2 regions of the Paenibacillus sp. 01T442 genome follow, and region 1 is predicted to be linked to the other one. Evidence: riboswitches for the same ligand, from Rfam matches in the RefSeq annotation. Region 1 holds a riboswitch; the other holds the start of a gene.

Evidence for each region. Region 1 has a riboswitch for cyclic di-GMP ahead of AC1DLM_RS02250 (methyl-accepting chemotaxis protein). Riboswitches for the same ligand answer to the same signal wherever they lie in the genome.
Region 2: another riboswitch for cyclic di-GMP. It lies ahead of AC1DLM_RS27640 (hypothetical protein); the one in region 1 lies ahead of AC1DLM_RS02250 (methyl-accepting chemotaxis protein).

What each region holds. Positions count from the first base shown of each region.
Region 1 covers NZ_JBFTPF010000001.1:529,018-535,963, forward strand. The annotation lists gene AC1DLM_RS02245 (amino acid adenylation domain-containing protein) at 1-492, opposite strand, end outside; gene AC1DLM_RS02250 (methyl-accepting chemotaxis protein) at 577-2,319, opposite strand; cyclic di-GMP riboswitch class I at 2,474-2,558, opposite strand; gene AC1DLM_RS02255 (YciI family protein) at 2,988-3,338, shown strand; partial or broken gene AC1DLM_RS02260 (sigma factor) at 3,359-3,556, shown strand; gene AC1DLM_RS02265 (RNA polymerase sigma factor) at 3,668-4,567, shown strand; gene AC1DLM_RS02270 (hypothetical protein) at 4,564-4,707, opposite strand; gene AC1DLM_RS02275 (SDR family NAD(P)-dependent oxidoreductase) at 4,820-5,569, opposite strand; gene AC1DLM_RS02280 (hypothetical protein) at 5,717-5,920, shown strand; gene AC1DLM_RS02285 (hypothetical protein) at 6,126-6,392, shown strand; gene AC1DLM_RS02290 (pectate lyase family protein) at 6,612-6,946, shown strand, end outside.
Region 2 covers NZ_JBFTPF010000058.1:24,073-31,725, forward strand. The annotation lists gene AC1DLM_RS27625 (THUMP domain-containing class I SAM-dependent RNA methyltransferase) at 1-1,078, shown strand, start outside; gene gloA2 (SMU1112c/YaeR family gloxylase I-like metalloprotein) at 1,445-1,840, opposite strand; gene AC1DLM_RS27635 (exopolyphosphatase) at 1,911-2,825, opposite strand; gene AC1DLM_RS27640 (hypothetical protein) at 2,941-3,246, opposite strand; cyclic di-GMP riboswitch class I at 3,365-3,458, opposite strand; gene AC1DLM_RS27645 (MDR family MFS transporter) at 3,575-4,798, opposite strand; gene AC1DLM_RS27650 (TIGR01777 family oxidoreductase) at 4,988-5,878, shown strand; gene AC1DLM_RS27655 (glutathione peroxidase) at 5,949-6,443, shown strand; gene AC1DLM_RS27660 (YuzB family protein) at 6,499-6,720, opposite strand; gene AC1DLM_RS27665 (HesB/IscA family protein) at 6,720-7,022, opposite strand; gene AC1DLM_RS27670 (winged helix-turn-helix transcriptional regulator) at 7,243-7,602, shown strand; gene map (type I methionyl aminopeptidase) at 7,643-7,653, shown strand, end outside.

The sequences.
Region 1 (6,946 bases):
CTCGAAACTGGTCTCGTCTTTCTCCAAACAATTCTCTATCGAAATGGGGGTATCGACACCTAACGTAAGACATAACTCTGCAGCGCTTTCGAGGTGGCTCATCTTCATAATGAGTTGTTTGCAACTAGCATTTTGTACAATATACCGATTGCGTTCGATAGGATGTTCCGGGTCAATGGGGACATAAATGCCGCCCATTCGCAATATCCCAAGAATGGAAATGACGGTTTCGGGACTGCGCTCCATATAAATACCGACAAAATCACCTTTGCGGCAGCCGGCATTGGTCAATGCGTTCGCAACCTGAGCGCTCTTTTTGAACAAATCTGCGTAAAGAATTTCATTGTTACCGTGAGAGATTGCTGATTTACTTGCATACCTCGTTGCTACGCGCCGAAAGATGGATGATATCGTTTCTGTTGCTGGGTAGGCTTCGTACGTATTGTTGATTTGGCTGTAAATGGACGGTATTTCTGTGACGAAATTAAGCATAGTCTCTCTCCTCTATGTTTGAACTATGTTATTGGAACGGATTACACAACGACAAACGTTGTGTAATCCGGAATTCCTAACCATTTATTTCATCTCTATTTCAAATTTACCTACCATATCGCTCAATTCCTCTGCAACCGTGGAGAGCTTGCTAGCGAAAGTTGAAATGCTTTGTAAGGAAGATTCCTGAGTCAGAACCGAATCCATAATTTTGTTTGTACTTTGTGCTGTTTTTCTGGAAATACCACCCAATTCGCCCATCATGGCAGTCACCTGCTCTGTACTAGCAGACATTTCTTGTGTAGCGGATGAAATATCTAGAACCTGATTAGATACGACCTGCGATGCGTCGAGAATATTAGTAAAGGATTCACCTGTGCTTTTGGCAATTTCCATCCCTTTTTGGGTTTCATTTGTACCTTGCGTCACGAACGTAACTGTGTTTTGTGTTTCCGATTGAATGTCGGCAACAAGAGTTTCAATCTGACTTGTCGAATTTTTCGATTGATCAGCAAGCTTACGAACCTCAGCGGCTACAATTGCAAAACCTCTGCCATGTTCGCCAGCTCGAGCGGCCTCAATACTTGCGTTTAAAGCAAGTAGATTGGTTTGCGCAGTTAGGTCTTTAATGAGATTGAGAATATTACCTATCTCCTCCGATTTCGATTCAAGGAGCTTGATCGTGCCTGCGGTAGAAATCGAGTTCGTATTGATGCGACCCATTTGATCCGATATCGTCTGAGCGGCCATATTGCCTTCTTCGGATAGATTTTTCATAGCATGAGAAGCATTGGCAACTTCGGTCGCGTTTTGAGCGATGACTTGCAAAGAAGCTGCAATTTCTTCAACTGATCGTCCGCATTCTTCTGTAGAATTTTTTTGCTGGTCGACATGCGTATTCATGTCTCTGATTTCTGTTGTGATCAGCTCAATGCTGTGACGATTGTCTTCAGTGATGCTGAACAGTTCGTTGGAAGCGTCGGATACACTGGAAGCTGTTTGTTTAATACTTGATAATATTTCACGAATATTAGAAAGCATCATATTGAATTTTTGATTTAATTCGCCGAAACCGCCGTTTTCCTCCAATGTGAAATTGAACTTTCCGATAGAGGCTTGTTCAATTCCACGCATTAATTGGTTGATCGGCATAAGCGTTCTTCTTGCCACCCAATATTGCGCCCCGTTGCAAATCACCAAGGCGATTAAGAGTAAAATGATCGAACTCAGGAGGAACGACTTTTGAGCATCGGGAATCACTTTTGCGTCTACATCCACGCCAAAGTAAGCTGCAACATTGCCACTATCGTCAATAATTGGGTAAAGAACGCTGACCCAAGTGCCGTAATCATCTTTATAGTAAGAAGTGAAGGTCTCGGTTTTGGTTTTCAACATGTCTTTCAAACCGTTGACGATCCCTTTCGGTTGCTCATACATATCTCCGATGTTCAAACCTGCTTCTTTAAAAGCTTTAACAACGTGACTCGGGAACGAAATCAACGATGTTTTATTCCCATCCGCTAACTCAACCCCAAATATGTAAGCTTGCGCTACATTGGCATTGAAGGCAGTGTAACTATCAAATAGCTTGGTTAATCGTTGCTGCTCGCTTGCTTCATAGCTTTTATCACGTAGTGCACCCTGGACGTCTTTATAGGATATACCTTGTGCCCACACGGATGTCATATTATGGGTCTGCGTTCTCAAAGTATCTGTTAAAATTTGATTCTGAAAATAAGCGCTGATGGAAATAAGCACTACCCCGATGACTAGCAAATTCAACATCGAGAATAAAAGATTTTTGCCGAAATAGTTCTTGGTCTTCAATTTAACTGCACTCCTTAGATGCTATTTGTATTGACATAAAACGCTATAATCTGTGAATATCCCCCCATTCTTCGACATTTTTTGATAATTTCAGTAGGGATAGAGGCATAAAAAAGCCTATCCCAAGGTGTTCGGGATAGGCTTACTATCACAAACTGGCGGTTTGGCAGCCATAGCTTCGAAGCTTTAGGCCCATAACTTTGCGCCCTTACCTTTCGATAAGTTTGCCATTTACAGTTAAAATATCTGACAATTTATGACTATTATAAATTATTGATACATTACTGTAAATACCATGTGTATATATGTATTGTAAACAAATTGTGACATATGCGACTTTCAGGTGATACATAAGGATCATAAGACGACTTGTCACATAGGAAAATTGCATCAGGTGTTTCAACTGTAGAAGCGGCCTTCGCCACTCGTAGCCCGTTGTTGATTCGAATTATGGATACATACGAGACTGTAATCACCTACGGAACTATCCTAATATGTGGTATTATTTTTTTACATAAGTAGGAAGAAGAAAGATTTATTACATAAGGAGAACGATTAGTGATAGTGCAAAAATATTTTTGCATGATGTAGAAATTCATCGATCTGGATCGTCATTATAGTGAAGTCATGAAACAACCCCATTATGAATGTTGAGAGGAGCAATAACCATGAACTACACACTGCTTATGTATGAAACGACAGAGGATTTCGCCAAACGAAATGATCCGATTCACAAGGAGGCATATGCCGCAAGCTGGGCCCATTATGTTAAAGCAATGCTCGATTCCGGCATTGTTGTAAACGGTGCAGGTCTGCAGGCACCGGAGACCGCGACTACGCTTACCTTCAGGGGTGGTGAAATGTTGGTTCAGGATGGGCCGATCACCGAAACCAAGGAGCATATTGGCGGTTTGATGGTTATCGACGTGCCGGATATGGATACCGCATTGGAATGGGCGGCACGGTGTCCCGGCAGCTCGGTTGAAGTCCGCCCTAACTTGCACCCGGTTACGCTATGAGCGCTATGCATGCTGAGCAAATGATTGAACAGACGGCCCGTGATTCCTACGGCCGTCTGGTTGCTTTTCTGGCTATGCGCTGGCGTGACCTAGCCGCAGCGGAGGATGCGCTTGCCGACGCTTTTCTGGCCGCGCTAGAATCATGGCCTGCGACCGGAGTACCAGATAAGCCGGAGGCCTGGTTGCTAACGGCTGCGCAGCGCCGACTGATCGACGGTACCCGGCATGCCCGTGTGCATGCCGGTGCGGAGCAGACTTTGATCGCGATGGCGAATACTACGCAGCAATGGCCCGAACTCGAAGCGTCTTTTCCTGATGAACGGCTCAAGATGCTGTTTATTTGCGCCCATCCCGAAATTGATCCAGCCGTGCGCACACCGCTCATGCTCCAGTCCGTCCTTGGCCTTGACGCAGCCCGCATTGCTTCTGCTTTCGTTGTTAAGCCTGCGACGATGGGGCAGCGGCTTACTCGTGCGAAAGCGAAACTGAAGAGCGACGCTATTATTTTCGACATGCCCGGAAAGGACGAATGGCCAGAGCGTCTTAAATCTGTGCTTGAAGCTGTCTATGCAGCTTATGGAAGTGGCTGGGATGATGTGGTCGGCGTAGATCCACGTCGGAAAGGACTGGCCGAAGAAGCAATTTTCATGGGAAGATTGGTCTTACAGTTTATGCCAGGGGAACCGGAAGCGTTGGGGTTGATGGCGCTTATGCTGCACTGCGAAGCACGCCGCCATGTGCGGCGCAATGAGGCAGGTGACTATGTTCCGATAACCGAACAGGATTATTCCCGTTGGTCAATCACGATGATTGAGGAAGCGGAGCATTGCCTTCGTGTTGCCGCGCAAGGGAACCGCATCGGGCGGTTCCAGCTTGAAGCGGCGATTCAATCCGTGCATGCCCAGCGTGCCTGGACGGGCCGAACGGAATGGGAAGCAATCGCGTTGCTGTACGAGGGGCTCGTGGGTATCGCTCCAACGATCGGCGCAATCGTCGGCCGAGCGGCAGCCGTTGCTGAGGCGCGTGGGGCCGAAGTGGGGATGGCACTGCTGGAAAAAATGCCGACCGAAGCAGTCAAGAGCTATCAACCTTATTGGGCACTGAGCGCCCATTTGCTCAAGCGGATGAAGAGGTTCGAAGAAGCTCGAACCGCATACGGCAGTTCCATCGGACTGTGTATGGATCCTTCCATTCGCGCGTACCTGGAGAAGCAAGCTGGAGAATGTTAGTCAAGTCTATCTTCTCTAGCTTCGACTTCGCCATTCATTTGATCGGCATAGGCACGCATCAAATCGTAATCGTGATTAAACTCGGATTCTGCCGTGCGTGAGTCTTCTTGCTCTTGAGGGAATGTTGTCTCATCCTTCAAATTGCTCCCCCCTTCCTTTATTAGGGATTAGGATTACCTATATCCAATTTGTTATCCATTCCCTGTCATGGAGCGATTTAGAAAGCAGATAGACAGTTAGGCATTTAGGCAGTTATTCCTCTATGTACATCATTTTAACGGTCATACCGCCATCTATCGTCAAGTTCTGGCCCGTAATGAATCCAGCCTTCTCGCTAGCCAAATAAAGACAAGCCTCTGCAACATCTTCTGGCCTGCCTACTCGGCCTACTGGATGCTGGCTTTTATCCACTTCCGTGTGGGAAAAGGTGCCCTCATCCCTTACTTCAATCCACCCTGGAGATATCGCGTTGACACGAATACCGTAGCCGCCTAAACTGATGGCCATCGCATGGGTCAGTGCAGAGATGCCTCCCTTGGAGGCTGAATATGCCTCGGTATTAGGCTCAGACATAACAGCTCTAGTCGACGAGAGATTAATGATGGCGCCGCCACTTTCTTGTGATTTCATGATGCGGGCTGCAGCCTGTGAGCAGTGAAAAGTACCTCCCAGATTTACGGAAATGACCCGCTGAAACTGCTCAGCGCTAAGCTCCAATACATCGGTATTGTGCATGATCCCTGCATTATTCACCAACACATCGATGCTTCCCAAAACGGAAGACGTACGTTCCATCCATTGCTCAACCTCCTCAATCTTGGAAACGTCGACCTTCATGAAGAGGGCATCATCCGTAAAATGGCGCAGAAGCTCTATTGTCTCTAATCCTCGATCTTGATGAATATCCGCTATGGATATGCCATACCCTTTTTGTGCAAAAGAAAGTGCAATGGCTCGTCCGATGCCCTGACCTCCACCGGTAATGACAGCGATTTTTCGCATATGAATCACCTCTATCTCTATTTTCCAACAGTGTAACACAACTGCTGCTTTAACATACCTGTCTCCTCTTGACTCTGACACTAATGTTAACGTTTATACTGAGATTATCTCGAGTAGAAATCTGCCTGAAAGGAAGTAGGATACGTTATGACGATTACGCAACAAGAAGAAATCATGATTAAAGCTCTTCGTGAAGCAGCATTGCCTCCATTATTTGTGCTCATACGAATTAGAAATGAGATTGCAAATGACACTATCAATGTCGAGGAGAGCCGTAGAGATGACGTGGTGAAAACATTAGAACAATACATCGCTCCACTTTGGGAAGATTATCATAAAGATCGAAAATGAAAGCCGCTGAAGGATGACGGTAGATAACAAGGATATTGTGAACGTCGCTCCGGAAGGATGCGGTGGCAAGTCGATCTTTTGGATCTTATTGCTATTGCACAGAGACCCTCAGCCTATTGTTGGGGTCTTCTTTGTCATTTAAGGAAAAATATGGTATGTTGTGAATGATTGGAATACCGTATTGACCAATAGGAGTGTGGTGACAATGCAACAGACTTCTGATTATCTGTTTATGGGTTCTTTAATTTTTTTGGTAATAAGCGTCCTCATATTTTTTGTGGGAAGTGGAGGCATGTCTAGTTATAACAATGTTTCCAATGCCACAGGTGCTTTAACCGATTTACAAATGAATCATGATCACAAAAAAATGTTGGATACGCAAAACAATCGGTTAGTTAGACTTTTAAAATCCTATCTATTTTGGATTCCTGTCGCAGGAATCATTGTTTCTATTGTGTTATCTAAAATGTAGGGGGCACGGATCCCAGTATTTTGAAGAATTGTAGGAAGTATCATATTTCTCTCCAATAATCATTAGCTCAGAAAAATGGAAAATATGAGCAAATGATTGTTTCGGAACCTCTTTCCAAACTGATAAGCTGAGTCTGAGCTTGGATGAGGCAAGGGGGGATGCGTAAACTTGTAAGCGGTTTCTGATACGTTATAACAATATTACGTGGGAGGAATTACATTGAAAAAAAGTGTTTCAAAGGTAACGAGTTATGTTTTATTGTTTGCTTTGGCGCTATCTATTATCGCAAGTGGAGTGGCGAGTAAAGCCGTACATGCTATCGGTGTTTCGATTACGGGCAGTGGAGGCTGGAATGAGACGGCCTTTGTAGAATGGTCACCTGTAAGCAATGCTCAAGGCTATAATGTATATGTTAAACCTGCAAGTGCTGCAGATTCGCAATATAAACAAATGGACACGCAATTAATCCGACAATACCCTTCCAAATGGAGAGCTGATGCTGTAGGGCTTGCAGCTGGAAATTATGTAATGAAAGTGGAAGCCGTACTGTCAGA
Region 2 (7,653 bases), on a different contig from region 1:
CGAAATCCGTGACCTCGGCTATGAGGAAATGACCGTCGAGAATGGACGCGTCCGTTTCTTTGGTGACGAATTGGCCATCTGTCGGACGAACCTTTGGCTGCGAACAGCCGATCGCGTCCTCGTACTAATGGGGCAATTCAAAGCAACAACCTTCGATGAGCTTTTCGAAGGCACCAAAGCTCTCGCTTGGCCAGACTGGATCCCGAACGATGCCGAATTCCCTGTCGAGGGGCGATCCCATAAGTCACAATTATCCAGCGTTCCCGCTTGCCAAGGAATCGCTAAGAAAGCTGTCGTTGAGAAACTGAAGCAGCGCTATGGCACCGAATGGTTCCCCGAGAACGGAGCTCGCTATGTGATTGAAGTCGCGCTGCTGAACGATATCGCTACGCTAACCATCGACACGACCGGCCCCAGTCTTCATAAGCGCGGCTACCGCAAGCTCGTGACCGAAGCGCCGCTGAAGGAAACGATGGCGGCCGCTTTGATCCTGTTAAGCCGCTGGAACGTCGACCGGCCGCTCTACGACCCGTTCTGCGGGTCGGGGACCATCCCGATCGAAGCGGCGATGATCGGCTGGAACATCGCGCCAGGCCTGCGGCGCAGCTTCCCTAGTGAAGCTTGGGGAAACATTCCCCGCAAGCTGTGGGACAAAGCCCGCGACGAAGCGTTCGACGCGGTGAAAGACAACGTGCCGCTGCACATTGTCGGCAGCGACATTGACCCTGCTGCCATCGAAGTGGCAGAGGCGGCCGCCAAGGCAGCTGGACTGACGAAGCAGTTCCAGCTGAAGGTTGAGCCCATCGCCAAAGCGCGCCCGCGCGGCGACTATGGCTGCCTGATCACCAACCCGCCGTACGGCGAGCGTCTTGGTGAAGCACCGGATGTTGAGCTGGCGCTGCGCGAGCTCGGTGCATTAACGCGGCCAATGCCGTCGTGGAGCCTGTTCATCCTAAGCCCGAGCACACAGCTCGAGCATTATATGAACCGCCGCGCCGATAAGAAGCGTAAGCTTTTTAATGGACGGATCGAATGTAATTTATTCCAGTATTTAGGACCGTTACCTCCGCGCAGGTAAGACACGTAGCATACAAATAAATGAAACAGCGGCAGCGAGACTTTACGTCTTGGCTGCCGCTGTTTTTGGATTGCACTTACGGAGGTATCCCGTTTCTCCATGCCAAGGTAACGGACATGGAAGCCCCTATTCGATGAAACATCGCCGATTCAGAATTCTAACGGACACTATCGCGGCTATTAACCGTTTTTGGAGGAAATATGCACGCGAAATGGGCCAATAAGAGCTCTAGGGTCCGTTACGCGCAAAAAGAAATGAATTATAGGACAATAACGACACTGGCGGCCGTTAACCATTAATCTGACTAATCGATCTACGATTTTTTAGTCAGCTGTCCGATCTACTTCGGCCCGCTCAAAATTTCACCTATCCAACAATCTCCACCAATTCCAACGGCAATCCATCCGGATCCGCGAAAAACGTGTACAGATTCCCAGTAATCGGGTCAACCCGCACTGGCTCAACCGGAATTCCTTTGCTTTCTAGCTCTTGCACACTTTGCTCCATATTAGCTACAACGAAGGCCAGATGACGTAGCCCCCTCGCTTCAGGTTGATTCACGCGCAGGGGTGGATTCGGGAAAGAAAATAATTCAATTTCCTGTGCGGTAGCCCCAATGCGCAAATCCAATTTGTACGAGTCTCTTTCAGCGCGATATGTTTCGTGAATGACGGTAAGTCCGAGTAAATCAACATAGAAATGCTTCGATTGCTCGTAATCCGAACAAATAATCGCAACGTGGTGCATCTGTTTTAAGTCCATGGATGACAACCTCCTTACAAAGAAAAACCGCACGCTGGGCTGCTCCCCCGCTGCGGCTTGTCCACTTATTTTAACCTGCTGCTTGCATCGTTTCAACGATTTTGTTCAGAACCTCGTCAGCTTGCCCATAATCCACTTGGCAAGTCCCTGCAGCATGATGCCCACCGCCGCCATGTTGAAGCATCAAATCCCCAATGTTTGTTTGTGCGGTGCGATTGACAATGCTGTGCCCGCAAGCGAATACGCAGTTTTGTTTGTTTCGACCATCAACAATCCAAATCGAGGTGTTTTGCTCCGGATATAGGGCATAGACCATGAAACGATTCCCCGGATAAATCGTCTCCACATCGCGAAGATCCGTAATGACGACATTTCCCTCAACCCGTGTATAGGTTTGCAGCATGTCCCGGTATAGCGCATCTAGTTCAAAATAACGAGCTACACGCTCTTTCACATCGGGTAACTCCATGATCTCACCAACGGATTTCGTTGCACAATGCTCCACTAGATCCTCCATCAACTGATAATTACTGATGCGATAATCCCGATAACGACCTAATCCCGTTCGAGCATCCATGATAAACGAAAGCAAATCCCAACCGCTCGGATTCAAAATATCTTCTTTGCTAAACTGCGCGGAGTCCGCTTTATCTACACCTTGCATAATATCGTCGATATCGCCGAAGGTTTCTTTCCCACCATAGTAATCATAGACAACTCGTGCAGCACTTGGAGCAAGTCGCGTTTCACCTTTGTACGTTACGGATTCCCCCATCCGTGTGAGTTCACTGGAATGATGATCGAACCATAAACCACATCCTGGAACGTAGGGTACATTTGCCAAAATATCATTCTCCGTAACCTCAATTAAGCCGTCCTGCATATCTTTGGGATGGACAAACTTCATTTCATCCACCATATTTAATTGTTTGAAGAGCATCGCGCATACTAAACCATCGAAATCGGAACGTGTGATCAATCTCATGCCATGCATCTCCTTTAATGTAGTTCTTAAGAACTATGAAATGTGATGGTCATATTATATCAGCTAGTGTCGTTAGGTGACAATGAGCGATTTCAAAAAAAAAAGAGCGATTCACCTAGATAGGCTGAACCACTCTCAATTTGGATGATAGACATTGCAAAAGTCTTGTGACAAACCCTTCGATTTGAGCCATCGGAGGCATTTTCACAGAGAGCTTTACTTCGCCTTTCCAGTAAAAAATCAGAATGCTATTGTTTCTCCCGTGAAACATCTCAACATCCCAACACGCTTCGTTTAATGCATACTCTTCTCGGTTAATCATAAGCTTAGGTCCATCCGTGGATGGCACCAAACGTGCAACATGGTTACCGCATAACGATGTTGCTTTCTGTTCATCCTGGAATTTAACTTCCGATTTCATGCCGCTAGGGCCTCCTTTGTACGTGTCATTCCATTTGATTCATTTGCTTCGCTATGACAGAGAAAAAAACCCACCGTAGTGAACCGACTAGAGGGGTTCTGAAGTGAATTCCCAATCGTTCGGCGGCTGGCTGGCTGCTTGTCCTTTGCAGGAGAAGTAAGGCCCCTGTAGCTTTGCGTCACTGGCTTTCGCCAGCTTTGCCTTTGTCGAGATGACATGCACAATCATTTTAGATGAAGATTTCAAAATAATACTTGCTATACTCTTAAGGATAAGGGATGACGATTTGAAATCGAATAGTTCGAAGGAACTATTTTTACGAAATTCATCATAATATTTGCATTTTCGACGTTATTTTCACTGTTTTTTGACGTTTCGTGCCTCTCCAATAGAAAATCGAGCCAATCATCGACAAAATAGCGATCACAAGAAAGAGCGTGCTGCCGCCAAAGGAAACCAATAGAAAGCCGCCAATCCATGGCCCCATAAAGTGACCTATGTTCGTTAATGTTTGAGCACCGTAGTACGTTCCTCGCATATGTTCAGGAGCTAGCTTATCTATCAACATGTTCGCGGCAGGATAGTTCAAAATTTCACCAAACGTGAAAATTCCCATCGAAATAATCAGCCATGTCAAAGAGTGTGAAAACGCAAATCCGATATCACCTAATGCGAACATCAAGTTGCCAACAACAATAGCCGTTAGAGGTGAATACTTTTCTGCCCATTTCCCCAGCGGAATCTGCATCGCAATAACAACAATGGCATTGGCGCTCATGAGAATGGCGAACATTTTGACCCCATTAGCAAAATCCCTTTGTAAGTACTGCGACAACGTCACCATCACCTGTGAATAACCAATGGCTCCGATAATCCCCCCGATTATATACAAACGGAAGGTCATATCCTTACGAATAACACCTATCGCAGAACGGAAAGTAACGATGGCTTTCTTCTCACCTTCGATTTTCTTAATCCCGAATTTAATTAGAAGGGCGTAAAGTGTCACACCATAGATTACATAAATAATCCCGGTCAGCAGGAATGGCAAGGCTCCGTTCATAGTTGCAAAGAAAGCTCCCAGCAAAGGTCCAACAGCTACACCAACGTTAATCGCCATATAGCGGAGTGAAAATACTTGCATCCTTTTGGACGGCTCCGTTAAATCTGCCATTAGCGCTTGTGACACAGGCTCATAGAATGAGCGGCACAGTCCATTGAGCATATTGAGCAGCATAAATAAGACCGGTAATTTTACAACACTGAATCCGAGGAATACGACTCCCCAGCCAAAGAGTGCCGCGAGCATAATGACTCGACGTCCGAATCGGTCTGACAACGTACCACCGATAAAACCGCCAAACGTTCCAGCTAATGCCCCCATTCCAATTACAATACCAATGAGCCCAGGGCTCATATCGGAGTGCTTCGCCAAATAGATTGCTAGGAACGGTAAACTCATGGAAGAAGCAGCCCGAGCCATGACCGTACCTAAGATAAGCGTATGTACGATAGGATGATAGGCTTGAAGAAATTGACGCATTCGATTCATAGACGATGACTCCTCTCGCTGACACACGAATTACCCTATGGTTAATTAATAACCAAAATCCAATTATACACGAAAATAGCGAATTGTGTCGTCATTTTAGACTGGAATGTTTACCTTTCTCGATCGCTTTCTCCTTGATGGTATTTATTGGATGGAGTATCTATAATAATGATATGGAGGTGCTTGCATATGAAAATAGCGATCACAGGCGGCAGTGGGTTTATTGGAAAACGTTTAATCACTTACTGGTTGGGACAAGGTCACGAACTTATTAATATATCACGCTCATCTTCCAAGCAGATACCAAGTGTCAGAACGATAACATGGGATCAGTTAGAGCAAAATACGGAATCTCTTGCAGGTCTTGATGCAATCGTAAATTTGGCTGGTGAATCCATCAGTCAACGGTGGACGAAAGCGGCTAAGACGCGAATTTTACAATCCCGATTGCAGGCGGCTGAGCATGTAGCCAAGCTTGTCGCGAAAATGGATCCAAAGCCAAAGGTCGTTGTGAATGCTTCCGGCATGTCGTATTACGGTATTTCGGATTCAGATACCTTTGATGAGACGAGTCCTTATCGAGAGACGGACTTCCTAGCCAGCGTAGTCAAGCAATGGGAAGCTGCGGCTGATTTAATCCAAGGAACACGTATCGTGAAGGTGCGGGTTGGACTGGTGTTGGATAATAAAGAAGGTGCGTTCCCCAAGATGGCACTTCCTTATAAGCTTGGAGTAGGCGGCACAGTTGGCAGCGGCAGGCAGTGGCATTCGTGGATTCATATCGATGATATGGTGAGACTTATTGATTTTTGCGTTCAAAATGAATCGATTGCTGGTCCCGTTAACGCAACGGCCCCAAATCCAGTAACGAATAAGCAATTGGGACGCGCGATTGCGACTGCCATGCGAAGACCCAATCTCTTTCCTGTTCCGGCATTTATGATGAAATTAATTTTTGGCGAACTTTCTGTTCTGCTTCTGGAAGGTCAGAAGGTCATTCCTCGTGTACTTCAAGAGCATGGTTTTGAGTGGCGCTTTCCTTCGATCGCAGGTGCATTAGAAGATTTGGCGAAAAAATAACTTTCCTTCTGAATTAAAATTGTGTACAATTAAATTGTGAGAAATATTAGTTTCGGAAGGTTGTGTCACTATGAGTGTACATCAATTTAAAATGAAAACGATTCGCGGTGAAGACAAATCGCTTAGCGATTACAAGAATCAGGTCCTACTCATTGTAAATACAGCAACCAAATGCGGGTTAGCTCCTCAATTCGAAGGACTTCAAAAGTTACACGACACCTATAAAGATCAAGGCTTTAGTGTCCTAGGTTTTCCCTGCAATCAATTCAGAGATCAGGAGCCTGGCGATAACAAGCAAGTTGAACAGGCGTGCCAACTTAATTTCGGTGTTAATTTTCCGCTATTCGCCAAGATCGATGTGAATGGCTCCGATGCCCATCCATTGTATCGTTATTTGAAGAGCAAGGCATCTGGCCTATTCGGGTCCGGTATCAAGTGGAATTTCACCAAATTCCTAGTCGATGGAAACGGCAATGTAATCAAGCGCTTCTCTCCTACTACGAAACCGCACAAGATCGATCGTGAAATTCGTAAGTTGTTAGAAAAATCAGCCGTTTACGCCTAATTCCAGCTTATATAAGCAAAAAAGCATCCTGTCCTATTGGACGGATGCTTTTTACTCATTTCACGTATTTTTTTGCTTTGTCGATGGCTTCGTCTTCCGTTGCGCCCGTAATATAGCGGCCATTAATAAAGATGAATGCGAATCTCGAACATGGACCGCAATACGATTTGCACGCAACTTTGACTTCTGTGTCCGGTGCAATGGCACTTATTTTGGCAAGTGCCGATTTCACCTTCATGTGTTTGCATTTATCACAAATGCGAATATCATTCCGCATTAGTGGTCTCCGTGGTTCCCCTTGCTTGGGTTAGTAATCATGAAGCCTTCCTCTGGTGTGTAGAAGTAGTCGATACGGATACCATCTAGAAGTGGCTCGGATTGATCTAACAAAACATCAATTCCTTTGTCCGTGTTTACTACAACATCATTTTCTGTTTTATCATCAAGACCCAAACCATAGTGAGCATGATCACCATGCTTATGCGTCACTTGTACGCGAACCAACAAACCTTGGTTTTCTTCTTTATTAAGCTCCAATTGAAGTACTTTTGCTGCGTTACGAGAAATTTTGACCTTCATATGTACACATCTCCTGAAACAATAAATTTTAATTTTAACTCTATTGTAAAGAATCTAGAGCATGAAATCAACCTTGTCCTATTCTGCCCTTCTATTGCCAAATTCCATAAGGAACTTTAAAATACATAGTAGTATGAGTATTAATCCCTTATTACAAAATGTTAACTTACTAACCTAAAAGTAAGTACCCTACACAATTTTGATGAAAGGAAGCGATCTCATGTCCACTCTTGAAAATGAAAAAGTCGCTCCACTTAGCAACTATGTTCCCAAAATCCCTAAAGAAATCGAGTGTTCCGTCGAGCGAACCTTGGAGGTTATTGGCGGGAAATGGGCATTTCTTGTACTTCGTGAATTATTCTGTGGAACGAAACGTTTCGGAGAGCTGCAGCGCCAAATTACGGGCATCAGTCCCAAATCCCTTACGGATATTTTGCGCCATCTTGAAGAACATGGGGTTCTCGAACGCATGGCGTTCCCTACAGTTCCTGTTACCGTTGAGTATACCTTGACACCAAAAGGGCAGGATCTGCATCAAATTATTAGAGAGATGAAGCTTTGGTCAGCAAAATGGACATAATGAACAATTAGGGAAGCTAGCTGAGAAGGAGAGAAACTTGATGATTACTAT